Regions from separate parts of the Microbacterium sp. K36 genome, predicted to be linked through region 2. Evidence: predicted binding sites of a transcription regulator. Region 2 holds the regulator's gene; the other holds the start of a gene.

What was found. The regulator LexA, encoded in region 2, represses DNA repair genes until DNA is damaged. The targets are predictions, from matches to a motif close to TCGAACANNTGTTCGA.
Region 1: DW296_RS03120 (HNH endonuclease signature motif containing protein) is a predicted target of LexA. The motif match lies at 2,674-2,689, and genes of this name have one in related genera.

What each region holds. Positions count from the first base shown of each region.
Region 1 is NZ_SSDN01000044.1:38,626-44,242, forward strand. Features, by position in the region: gene DW296_RS03105 (ABC transporter permease) at 1-314, opposite strand, end outside; gene DW296_RS03110 (ABC transporter ATP-binding protein) at 316-1,335, opposite strand; gene DW296_RS03115 (extracellular solute-binding protein) at 1,374-2,453, opposite strand; gene DW296_RS03120 (HNH endonuclease signature motif containing protein) at 2,729-4,063, shown strand; gene DW296_RS03125 (glycosyltransferase family 2 protein) at 4,149-5,617, opposite strand, start outside.
Region 2 is NZ_SSDN01000046.1:43,074-48,690, reverse strand. Features, by position in the region: gene priA (bifunctional 1-(5-phosphoribosyl)-5-((5-phosphoribosylamino)methylideneamino)imidazole-4-carboxamide isomerase/phosphoribosylanthranilate isomerase PriA) at 1-361, opposite strand, end outside; gene hisH (imidazole glycerol phosphate synthase subunit HisH) at 474-1,109, opposite strand; gene hisB (imidazoleglycerol-phosphate dehydratase HisB) at 1,106-1,723, opposite strand; gene DW296_RS03670 (histidinol-phosphate transaminase) at 1,720-2,814, opposite strand; gene DW296_RS03665 (LysM peptidoglycan-binding domain-containing protein) at 2,894-3,262, opposite strand; gene lexA (transcriptional repressor LexA) at 3,546-4,232, shown strand; gene metE (5-methyltetrahydropteroyltriglutamate--homocysteine S-methyltransferase) at 4,314-5,617, opposite strand, start outside.

The DNA of each region.
Region 1 (5,617 bases), on a different contig from region 2:
AGCGCGCGCTCGCTGCCGAGCAGCTTCTCGACGGCGCGGATGCTGAACTGGCCGTCCGGGAAGAAGGTCGCGGCGAGCAGCTCGGCGTTCGGCAGCACGAGGAAGGCGGCGGCGAACCAGATCACGACGATGCCGGTCACCCAGGCCAGCGGCGAGCGGAGCATCGCGCGCACGCTGCCGGGCCGTCCGCGGCGGAGACGGGGCTTCGTCGCGGTGCCCGCCTCGGCGGCCTCGGTCGTCAGGGCGCCGGGCGCGTCGGTCATGGCCGCGGACGGCGGCGGCACCGGGCGGGAGTCGTTCTGCGGAGCGCTCATGTCACGCCGCCGGGTACTGCAGGATCCACCGCGGGTCGACGTCGATGCGCACGGCGTCGCCGACGTCCCAGCGGTGCGCGCTCGCCGCGGCCGGCACGCTCACCCGGAGCGTCCCGTCGGCCGCCGACACCGTGTAGACGCTGTGGCTGCCGTGGTACGTGCGCTCCGCGACGGTACCGTCGAGCGATGCCGTGCCTCCGGCGGCGGCCGCGGACGACGACGCCAGGTGCAGCTTCTCCGGCCGCACGTAGCTCTCGGCCGTGGCGTCGAGACCCGCGCCGATCGCGACGAGCTGCGCAGGCGTGAGGCGGTTGTTCTCGCCGATGAACCGGCAGACGAAGGGCGTCGCGCTGCGGTCGTAGATCTCCTCCGGGGTGCCCACCTGCTGCAGCGTCCCGGCGTCGAGCACGGCGATGCGGTCGCTGAGGGTGAGCGCCTCCTCCTGGTCGTGGGTGACGTACACGGTGGTCACGCCGACCTCGTGCTGCAGCTCCTTGAGCTGCTCGCGCAGCTGCACGCGGAGCTTGGCGTCGAGGTTCGACAGCGGCTCGTCGAGCAGCAGGATGCTGGGAGTGAGCGCGAGCGCCCGGGCGATGGCGACGCGCTGCTGCTGGCCACCGGACAGCTCCGCCACGTTCTTGTCGAGCTGCGACGCGGCGAGCCCGGTGCGATCGGCGACCTCGTCCACGCGCCGCCGCTGCTCGGCCTTCGACACCTTCTGCACCGAGAGGCCGAACGCGATGTTCTCCCGCACGTTCATGCTCGGGAACAGCGCGTAGTTCTGGAACACCATGCCCACGCCGCGCTTCTCGCTGGGTACGCGGGTCACGTCGCGACCGGCGATGTGGATGCGCCCGCCGGTCGGCTCGATGAACCCCGCGAGCGTGCGCAGGGCGGTGGTCTTGCCGCATCCGGACGGACCCAGGAGGGTGAAGAACTCACCCTCCTGGATCTCCAGATCGAGGTGCGAGACCGCACGGTGGTCGCCGAACACGACCTCGACGTCGTCGAAACGGATCATCGTCTTCTCTCTCTGCCGGTGCGGCGGGATGGCGCGGGTCAGCCGATGTACTCGAGCGTGACCTTCTCGACCCAGGCGCCGAGGTTCTCGCTCACGAAGCCGAAGTCGATGTCCTGGCGGTCGAGCGTGCCCATGAGCTCGACGACCTCGGGGTTGGCCTTCTCGACCGCGCCCTCGTTCACCGGCATGGCGTTGAACTCCGCGGCGAACTCGCCCTGCACCTCGGCGCTGCCGAACCAGTCGATGAACTCCTGTGCCTTGTCCTCGTTGTCCGTGCCGTTGATCTGCGCGATCTGCTCGGTCACGTAGGGGACGCCGTACTCGGGGACGATCATGCCCGTGCTGGTGCCGTACTCCTCGTCGCGGGCGGAGATGCCGCTCGACGGCAGCACGCCGTAGTCCACCTCGTCGCGGGTGATGCGGGCGTAGAGGTCGGTGCCCTCCACGGCGGGGGAGCCGTTGGCGTAGTACGACTTCACCAGGTCCCAGCCCTCGTCGCTCACGCCCAGGTCGCCGTCCTCGTCGAGGTGACGGGTGAGCATGCTGGCGAGCACGAGCTGCGGGGTGGCCTGGCCGAGCGCAGGGTTGACCTCGTAGCGGCCGGCGAACGCCTCGTCGGTGTACAGGTCGTCGGGGTCGGTGGGCGCGTCGCTGATGCGGTTCTCGTCGTAGACCGTGACGATCGCCTGCTCCACGAGCGGCCAGAACGCGCCGTCCTTCGGGTCGCCGGCGTCTGCAGGGACCTCGCCGCTCCAGCTCGGCTCGTAGGCGGTGATAGCCTCTTCCGTCTTGAGCTGCTCGAAGAACATGTTGTTCAGGCCGAAGACCACGTCGCCGACGGGGTTGTTCTTCTCCGCGATGATGCGGTTCGTCAGGTCGGCGCCGCCGAGGCCCACGATCTCGATGTCGATGCCCGCGTCCGCCGCCTTCTCGGTGATCCACTCACCGCGGCCGTCGCTGTTCGAGTTCGTGTAGACGATGAGGGTGTCCCCGGAGCCGCTGTCGCTGCCGCCGCCGTCCGCGTCTCCGTCGCCGCCCGCCGTGCATCCGGTGAGCGCGATCGCCGCCGCGGCCGTCAATCCGATGAGCGCCCAGCGCCTCTGCTGCCTGTCGGCCATGTTCGTCCCTTTCTCGCCTTCGAGGTGTGTCGATGCGACACTACCGGTTCTTGTGGTGAAGGCACAAAGATTGTCTGGTTTCGTGAGCGCGGTCGCGCGTCCGCACTCAAGATAGGTGCGCGGCGTGAACGCGAGGATGCGATGAGGTGAACGGGTGGGGGCCTGCGTCAGGTCCGAGGGCGAGGTGCCCTCTCGGTCCGAGCGGAATGCCGGCATTCGTTAGAACAAATCTTCGAAAGTCGGGCCACTCGGAGATAAAATGAAGCATGTCGAGAATGTCCGGGTTGCGCGAGGCGATGGATCGCCTCGACGAGGCGTGGGGCGCCGAGGGCGATGCGCCGGAGCTCACCCGCGCGCAGCTCGTCGACGTCGCCGACGCGATCGGAATCCTGCGGCGCCGACTCGATGCACTGCACGTCGACGTGGCGGCCGGCATCGCTCGGGAGTCGCGCGCGGAGCTCGGGGCCGACAGCCTGGCGAAGCAACGCGGGTACCGCACGGCGGCGAAGCTCATCGCCGCGATGTCGGGCATCTCGACGGGAGAGGCGCAGCGTCTGGTGACGGTGGGAGAGGCGACGTCACCGCGGAGCGATCTGCTCGGCGCGCCGCTGCCCGCGCGGTACCCGCTCCTCCGGGAAGCGCTCGCGTCGGGTGCGCTCGGAGCGCCGGCGGCTGGGCTCCTCGTCGCTCTGCTGGATCGCTGTCGCGTGGCTGCGGAGGTGGAGCGCATCGCCGAGGCGGAGCGCGTGCTGACCGGTGCAGCCGAAGGGCTCGAGCTCGATGCGGTGCGCAAGCTCGTCCTCCGCGCCGAAGCGTGGCTCGACCCCGACGGCGTGGCGCCGCGGGCGGAGGAGCAGCGTGCTCGGCGCGGACTGCGCCTCTTCGAGCGTGACGGCATGGTGCACCTGCACGCGCAGCTCGATGCCGAGAGCGCGGCGCCGGTCGTCACTGCGATCCGCGGGCACGTGTCCGCCGTGTTCGCCGCCCGCCTCGACGCCCCTGACGCCGGGTCGCCGGACGCCGACCGGCGCTCGGTCGCGATGATCCAGGACGATGCGCTGGCCCTCTTCTGCGGGCATGTGCTCGGGTGTGAGGGTGATCGGATGCCGCTCGCGGGGGCCACGGTGGTCGTGCGCGTGTCTCTCGACGATCTCCAGGCCGGCACCGGGTCGGCGACGATCGATGGGCTCGACCAGGTGATCGACATCGGTGCCGCGCGGCGGATGGCGGCCAGCGGCGGCGTCATCCCCTGCGTCCTCGGCGGGGCGAGCGAAGTGCTCGACTGGGGTCGCGAGAAGCGCCTCTTCACACGAGCCCAACGCCTGGCGCTGGTCGAACGGGACGGCGGGTGCGCGATGTGCGGGCTTCCCCCGGGGATGACGAAGGCTCACCACCTCCGCTGGTGGCAGCGCGATCGAGGTCCGACCGATCTCTCGAACGGGATCCTGCTCTGCGAGACCTGCCATCACCGCATCCACGACAACGGGTGGGAGATCGTCATCGAGGGTTCCGGTGTGGCCGGCCGAGCATGGTTCCTTCCGCCGCGGTGGATCGACCCGCGGCGCACGCCGCGGCTGGGCGGACGGGCGCGCTTCGATGTCGCGGCCTGAGTGGGTAGCGGCTGCTCGCGATGCCGGGCGTCGAGGTCTCGGGCGGTCGGCGCCCGAGGGGGAGGGGTGCGCTGCGCTCGCTCTGTCAGCGGCGAAGTCGCGAGCGGACGCGGCGGGCGGCACGCGCGAGGGCGTCGCGCCACGCGCCGCCCGGCCACTCGCGGCGCAGCCGAAGACTGCCGTCCTCGTTACGCACGAGTTCGACCCGACGGCCCGCGAGAAGCGGCGACCTGCCGAGGTGTGCCGTCACGTCGGGAGCCGCTGTCAGCGGAGCGGTGAACATCCAGCCGGCGTAGCGCACGGCGACGGTGAGGTCGGCTTCGCGAGCGCCGTCCTCACGGAACACCTTCATCGGGTCCAGGGCGATCGGCACCGCGTCGAGGCGCTTCGGGCGCCGGCCGCCGATCTTGCGCTCCGAGCCCGCCGTTGCCTCCGGCGCCTGTCCAGGCGTCGGCGTGTCGCGCGCGACCAGGTCGACGCGGTCAGCGCGACGCTCCTTGCGGGCGTTGAGCAATCCGGAGGGAAGGCCTTCGGTCGCCGACAGCGGCAGGGATACCAGTCGGTCGGCGGAACCGACCGTCTCGAACACGAAGGCCTCCTCGCCGTCCCGGAGCAGACGGACGCGCACGGTCAGCTGCAGGCCTCCCCGCGACCAGCGCGCCGAGGTCACGGCGGCGGTGCAGGTCGTCTCGGCCTCGAAGGCGGCGAGTGCGAGCAGGTCGTCGCGGCGATCGGCGCGCAGCAGAGCGGCGCGGATGCGCTGCGGGAACGACAACCCCGCGTCCACGCCGGGCCCGAAGCGCCGCTGCGTGAGCGGCACGACCACGTCCAGCAGACGGTCGCGGTACTCCGCCGGGTACTTCACCATCCGGCGCCCGGCGATCCTGTTGAGGATCTTGCCGCGGAACCAGTGCCGCAACAGCCGGTCGCGCACCTTCCCCGGTTCGGTGTTCGCCTCGACCACGTCGAGCACGGTCTCCAGATGCGGGAAGTACGACTCCGGCTCGATGCGGGCCGAGCTCGCGCTCCCCGGCTCCTTCACCCAGGCGTAGCAGGGCTCACTCGCGAGGACCGAGATCGTGTCGGCGGCGAAGTACGCCTGCATCACGAAGAGATGGTCTTCGAGCCGCACCTTCCCGTCGGGGAAGCGGATGCCGTTCTCCCGCAGGAACGCCGTCCGGAACATCTTGTGCGGCGTCAGCATCTCCAGGATCGGGTCCTCACCGAGCACCGCGTGCGGGATGTCGCGCTGGAAGATCTTCGCGGGCAGCTTCCGTCCGATGCCCACCTCCTTGCCGACCACGACATCGGAGCCGTTCTCGTCCGCGTAATCGCACAGCCGCTCCAGCGCTCGCGGGTAGAGCCGGTCGTCCTGATCGACGAACTGCACGTACGTCCCTCTGGCCTCTTCGACACCCCGGTTGCGCGGAGTGCCCGGCCACCCGGAGTGCGGCAGCGACAGCACGCGCACGTCCGGACGGTCCTTCGCGATGCTCTCGAGCCGCGCGGCCGTCTCCTCCCCGGAGCCGTCGTCGCAGAGCAGCACCTCGAAGG
Region 2 (5,617 bases):
CCCACTCGGGGTTCTCCAGAGCGGCGGTGCCGAGGTTGATGCGGGCGGCGCCGCTCTCCAGAGCGGCCTCCAGGCTCGCGTCGTCCCGGATGCCGCCGGAGAGCTCGACGTTGACGTTCTTGAACTGCTTGATGACCTTGCGCAGGATCGGCGCGTTGCTGCCGCGTCCGAACGCCGCGTCGAGGTCGACGAGGTGAATCCAGGAGGCGCCCTGCGAGACCCACTCCCCTGCCGCGTCGAGCGGGTCGCCGTAGCTCGTCTCGGTCCCGGCCTCCCCCTGCGTGAGACGGACCGCCTTGCCGCCGGCGACGTCGACCGCGGGAAGGAGCGTGAGCGAGGGGGACTGCGCGAAGTCGTTCATGAGGTCCTTGGTTCGGGTGAGTTCGCGGCCCGAGAGGGCACGAGAGACGAGGGTAGTCCGCCGCGGGGCGCGGGACAAACCGCGTGACGCCGGGCGCGGACGCGGCTCGGCGTCAGAGGCTCTCCACCCAGTTCCTGAGCAACTGGATGCCGGCGTCTCCGGACTTCTCCGGGTGGAACTGCGTCGCCGAGAGGGGGCCGTTCTCCACGGCCGCGAGGAACGGGCCGCCGTAGTCCGCCCATGTGAGCACGGGCTGCGGGAACGGCGGGATCACGTCGAGCTCCCAGGACTGCGCCGCGTAGGAGTGCACGAAGTAGAAGCGCTCCTGCTCGATCCCGCGGAACAGGACGGTGTCCTCCCCCGGCTCGACGGTGTTCCAGCCCATGTGCGGCAGGACAGGCGCGTTGAGCTCCGTCACGGCGCCCGGCCACTCGCCGAGGCCCGCGGTGTCGTGCCCCCGCTCGACGCCGTGCTCGAAGAGCACCTGCATGCCGACGCAGATGCCGAGCACCGGTCGGCCACCCGCGAGGCGACGGCCGATGATCTCGTCGCCGCCGTGGGCGTGCAGGGCGTCCCGCACCGCCTGGAAGGCGCCGACACCGGGCACGACGAACCCGTCGGCCTCGAGCGCCTCGGTGCGGTCGCGCGTGAGGACAGCGTCGGCTCCCGCGGCGACGAGGGCCTTGACCGCGGAGTGGACGTTACCGGACTCGTAGTCGAAGACGGCGACTCGGGGCGCGGCGCTCACAAGGCTCCCTTGGTGGACGGGATGCCGTCGACGAGGGGATCCAGCGCCTTCGCCTGACGGAACGCCCGCGCGAACGCCTTGAACTCGGCCTCGGCGATGTGGTGCGGGTCGCGCCCGCTCAGCACCCGGACGTGCACGGTCAGCGCGGCGTTGAAGGTGATGGCTTCGAAGACGTGCCGCACGAGCGACCCGGTGAAGTGCCCGCCGATCAGGTGGTGCTCGAAGCCCGCGGGCTCCCCGTCGTGCACGAGGTACGGGCGACCCGAGATGTCGACGACCGCCTGCGCGAGCGCCTCGTCCAGGGGGACGAGGGCGTCGCCGTAGCGGGAGATGCCGGACTTGTCACCGAGGGCCGCGAGGATCGCCTGGCCGAGCACGATCGAGACGTCCTCGACCGTGTGGTGTGCGTCGATGTGCGTGTCCCCGGACGCCCGTACCCTGAGGTCGGTCAGCGAGTGCTTCGCGAACGCCGTGAGCATGTGATCGAAGAAGGGCACCGAGGTGTCGATGGTGCTCGCGCCGGTGCCGTCGAGGTTCAGCTCGACCTCGACGGTGGATTCCGACGTGCTGCGCACGCGGCTCGCGGTGCGTGCGGTGGGCGCGGGGATGGTCATGATGCCGATCCTATCGAGGCCAAGGCGTCCAGGAACGCCGTGGTCTCCGCCTCCGTGCCGGCGCTGACGCGCAGGTGGCCGGGGATGCCGACGTCGCGGACGAGCACGCCGCGGTCGTACAGCTGCTGCCACGTCGCCTGCGGATCCGCGACGCCGCCGAACAGCACGAAGTTGGACCACGAGAGGTGCGGGGTGTACCCGAGGGCTTCGAGCGTCGCCGTGATGCGGTCCCGCTGCTCCACGATCTCCTGCACCATGCCGAGCATGACGTCGGCGTTGCGGAGCGCGGCCACCGCCGCAGCCTGCGTGAGAGCGCTGAGGTGGTACGGCAGCCGGACGAGCCGCAGCGCGTCGATGAACGCCGGATCGGCCGCGAGGTAGCCGACGCGGGCGCCGGCGAAGGCGAACGCCTTGCTCATGGTGCGGGAGACGGCGAGCCGCGGCCGTCCTTCCAGGAGGGTGAGGGCCGACGCCGCATCCCGCGGCGCGAACTCCTGGTACGCCTCGTCGACGATCACGACGCCGCGGGCCGCCTCGTAGACGGCCTCCACCACGTCGAGCCCCAGCGGGGTGCCGGTCGGGTTGTTCGGCGAGCAGAGGATCACGATGTCGGGGTCGGCCGCGCGCACCTGCTCCGCCGCCTCCTCCGGGGTGACCGTGTAGTCGGGCTGACGGGTGCCGGCGATCCAGGACGCGCCGGTCCCCTTCGCGATGAGCGGGTACATCGAGTACGTGGGGCCGAAGCCGAAGGCCGTGCGCCCCGGTCCGCCGAACGCCTGGAAGATGTGCTGCAGCACCTCGTTGGATCCGTTGCCCGCCCAGATCTGCTCCGACGTGAGGCCGTGACCCAGATAGTCGGCGAACGCCTCCCGCAGCGTGGTGAACTCACGGTCCGGGTACCGGTTCACGTCTCGGATCGCCACCGCGATGTCATCGAGGATGTCGCTCGCGACCTCGTCGGGAACCGGATGCGTGTTCTCGTTGACGTTCAGCGCCACCGGCAGCGGGGCCTGCGGCGCTCCGTACGGGGTGAGTCCGCGCAGATCGTCGCGGAGCGGGAGATCGTTGAGGGAGAAGGTCACCCTTCCCATCTTAAGAGGAGCACGGAGAGCCGAGGTCATCGTGACGATCAGATCGTGACGGACCGGAGGCAGGACCTCGGACTCCGCGTCAGTCGGTGTACCGTGCCGGGAGCGCGAGCTCCTGGCCGACCTGGAGCTCACCGCCGCGCAGGAGGTTCATCCGGCTGATCTCGCCGATGACATCCCGCGGGTCGGCGTCGGGAGCGATGCTGCTCGCGATCGACCAGAGCGTGTCACCGGGCATGACCGTGACGGTCTCGACGGAGACGGCCGGTGCGTCTACACCGGAGGCGATCGCGCTGCCCCCGCCGAGGGCGGCGAAGGCGATGCCCGCAGCGAGCGGCACGGAGGCGAGCGCGAGCAGGGTGCGGCGGCCGCGGGCCGTGATCCGCAGCCGGGTGGCCGGACGGGCCGATGCCGGAAGGGCGGTCGCGGTGCTGAGGCTCATGCTGCTCATGTCTGCTCCTTACTGTCCCGGCGCCGGAGCCCGGGGAGGTTGGCGTAGCTTTCGCATCCGCGACTCGGCCGGGAGTCGTGGATGCGAAGCTACGTTCCGAAGATATCTTCGAGTTCGAACATCTGTCAAGCTGTCTTCGAAACCATGCCCCGCGATGCGCCCGACACGCTCGAACAGATCTTCCAGATCGGCGCGTTTCTCGGATACGGTTTCGATAAGGACACCCCACCACGGGCCACCGACATTCGAAGCGGCACGTCGGATCACGCAGTGAAGGAGCACCATGAGCGACACCTCAGCCCTCGAGTCCGAGGCGCCGCGCACCCGTCGTCGCAAGAACCTCAGCCCGAAGCAGATGGCGATCCTCGAGGTCATCCAGGCCTCGATCGCACAGAACGGCTATCCGCCGAGCATGCGGGAGATCGGCGACGCCGTCGGGCTCAAGTCGCTGTCCAGCGTCACCCACCAGCTCGGTCAGCTCGAACTCAGCGGCTACCTGCGGCGCGACCCGGGCAAGACCCGCGCGATGGAGGTCCTCATCGACCTCCCCGGCACGGGCACGGAGAACCCGGCCGATGTGACGACCCCCGTCGGCGATGCCGCCCTGGTCCCCCTGGTCGGGCGGATCGCCGCCGGTGTGCCGATCACCGCCGATCAGCAGGTCGAGGAGATCTTCCCGCTCCCCCGTCAGCTCGTCGGCAAGGGCGACCTCTTCATGCTCAAGGTCTCCGGGGAGTCGATGATCGACGCCGCCATCTGCGACGGCGACTGGGTCGTGGTGCGCTCGCAGAACACGGCGGAGAACGGCGAGATCGTGGCCGCCATGCTCGACGGCGAAGCGACCGTCAAGGTGCTCCGCCGTCGCGACGGCCACACGTGGCTGCTGCCCCGCAACTCCGCGTTCGAGCCGATCCTGGGCGACGAGGCGGTCGTGCTCGGCAAGGTCGTCGCGGTCATGCGCGCCGTCTGAGACGCCGTATCGTCGGGGAGACGATGACGAAGGCCCTCCCGGTGCGCCGGGAGGGCCTTCGTGTGTCCGGGGACGACCGCGTCAGGCGGTGACCACCACGTCCTCGCGCACCCGTCGGGTCGCCTCGACGATGTTCCGCAGCGACGCCGTGGTCTCGGCGTAGCCGCGGGTCTTCAGACCGCAGTCCGGGTTCACCCAGAGCTGCCGGAGCGGGATCTCGTCGACCGCACGCCGGAGCAGGGACTCGACCTCCTCCACGGTGGGCACGCGCGGGGAGTGGATGTCGTACACGCCGGGGCCGATGCCGTGATCGAAGCCCACCTCGGCGATGTCCGCGACGACCTCCATGCGGCTCCGGGCCGCCTCGATGGAGGTCACGTCCGCGTCGAGCGCACGGATCGCTTCGATCACGACGCCGAACTCCGAGTAACAGAGGTGGGTGTGCACCTGCGTGGCCGCCGCAGCGCCGCCCGTGGCCAGTCGGAACGAGGCGACCGACCAGTCGAGGTACGCCGGCTGGTCGGCCTGCTTCAGCGGGAGCAGCTCCCGGAGCGCCGGCTCGTCGACCTGGATCACCTGGATGCCCGCGGCCTCCAGGTCGGCGATCTCATCGCGCAGCGCCAGCGCCACCTGGTTCGCGGTCTCGCCCAGCGGCTGGTCGTCGCGGACGAAGGACCACGCGAGGATCGTGACGGGGCCCGTGAGCATCCCCTTCATGTGCTTCGCCGTGAGCGACTGGGCGTACGCCGACCAGGCGACCGTGATGGGCGCGGGACGCGAGACGTCGCCCCAGAGGATCGACGGACGCGTGGCCCGCGAGCCGTACGACTGCACCCAGCCGTGCTGCGTGACCGCGAAGCCGTCGAGGTTCTCCGCGAAGTACTGCACCATGTCGTTGCGCTCCGGCTCACCGTGCACGAGGACGTCGAGACCGAGGTCCTCCTGCAGGGAGACGACCGCGGCGACCTCACGGCGCAGGAACTCCTCGTAGTCGTCCTCGGGGATCTCGCCACGGAGGAACTGGGCGCGCGCGCGACGGATGTCGCCGGTCTGCGGGAACGAGCCGATCGTCGTCAGGGGCAGCGCCGGCAGGCCGAGGGCGTTCTGCGCCTCCTCCCGGTCCTGGTACGGGGCACGGGCGAAGTCGGCGTCGCTCAGCGCGCGGGCACGCACCTCGCCGTCGCGCACGCCGGGAGCGGTCAGGCGGTCCTGCAGCGCGGCGGTCGCCGCGTCCAGCTCGGCCGCGATCGCCGTGCGCCCTGCGGACAGGCCGCGGGCGAGGGTCACGACCTGCTGCACCTTCTGATCCGCGAACGCGAGCCAGGAGACGAGGCGCGCGTCCAGCGCCGTCTCGTCGTCCACGTCGTGCGGCACGTGCAGCAGCG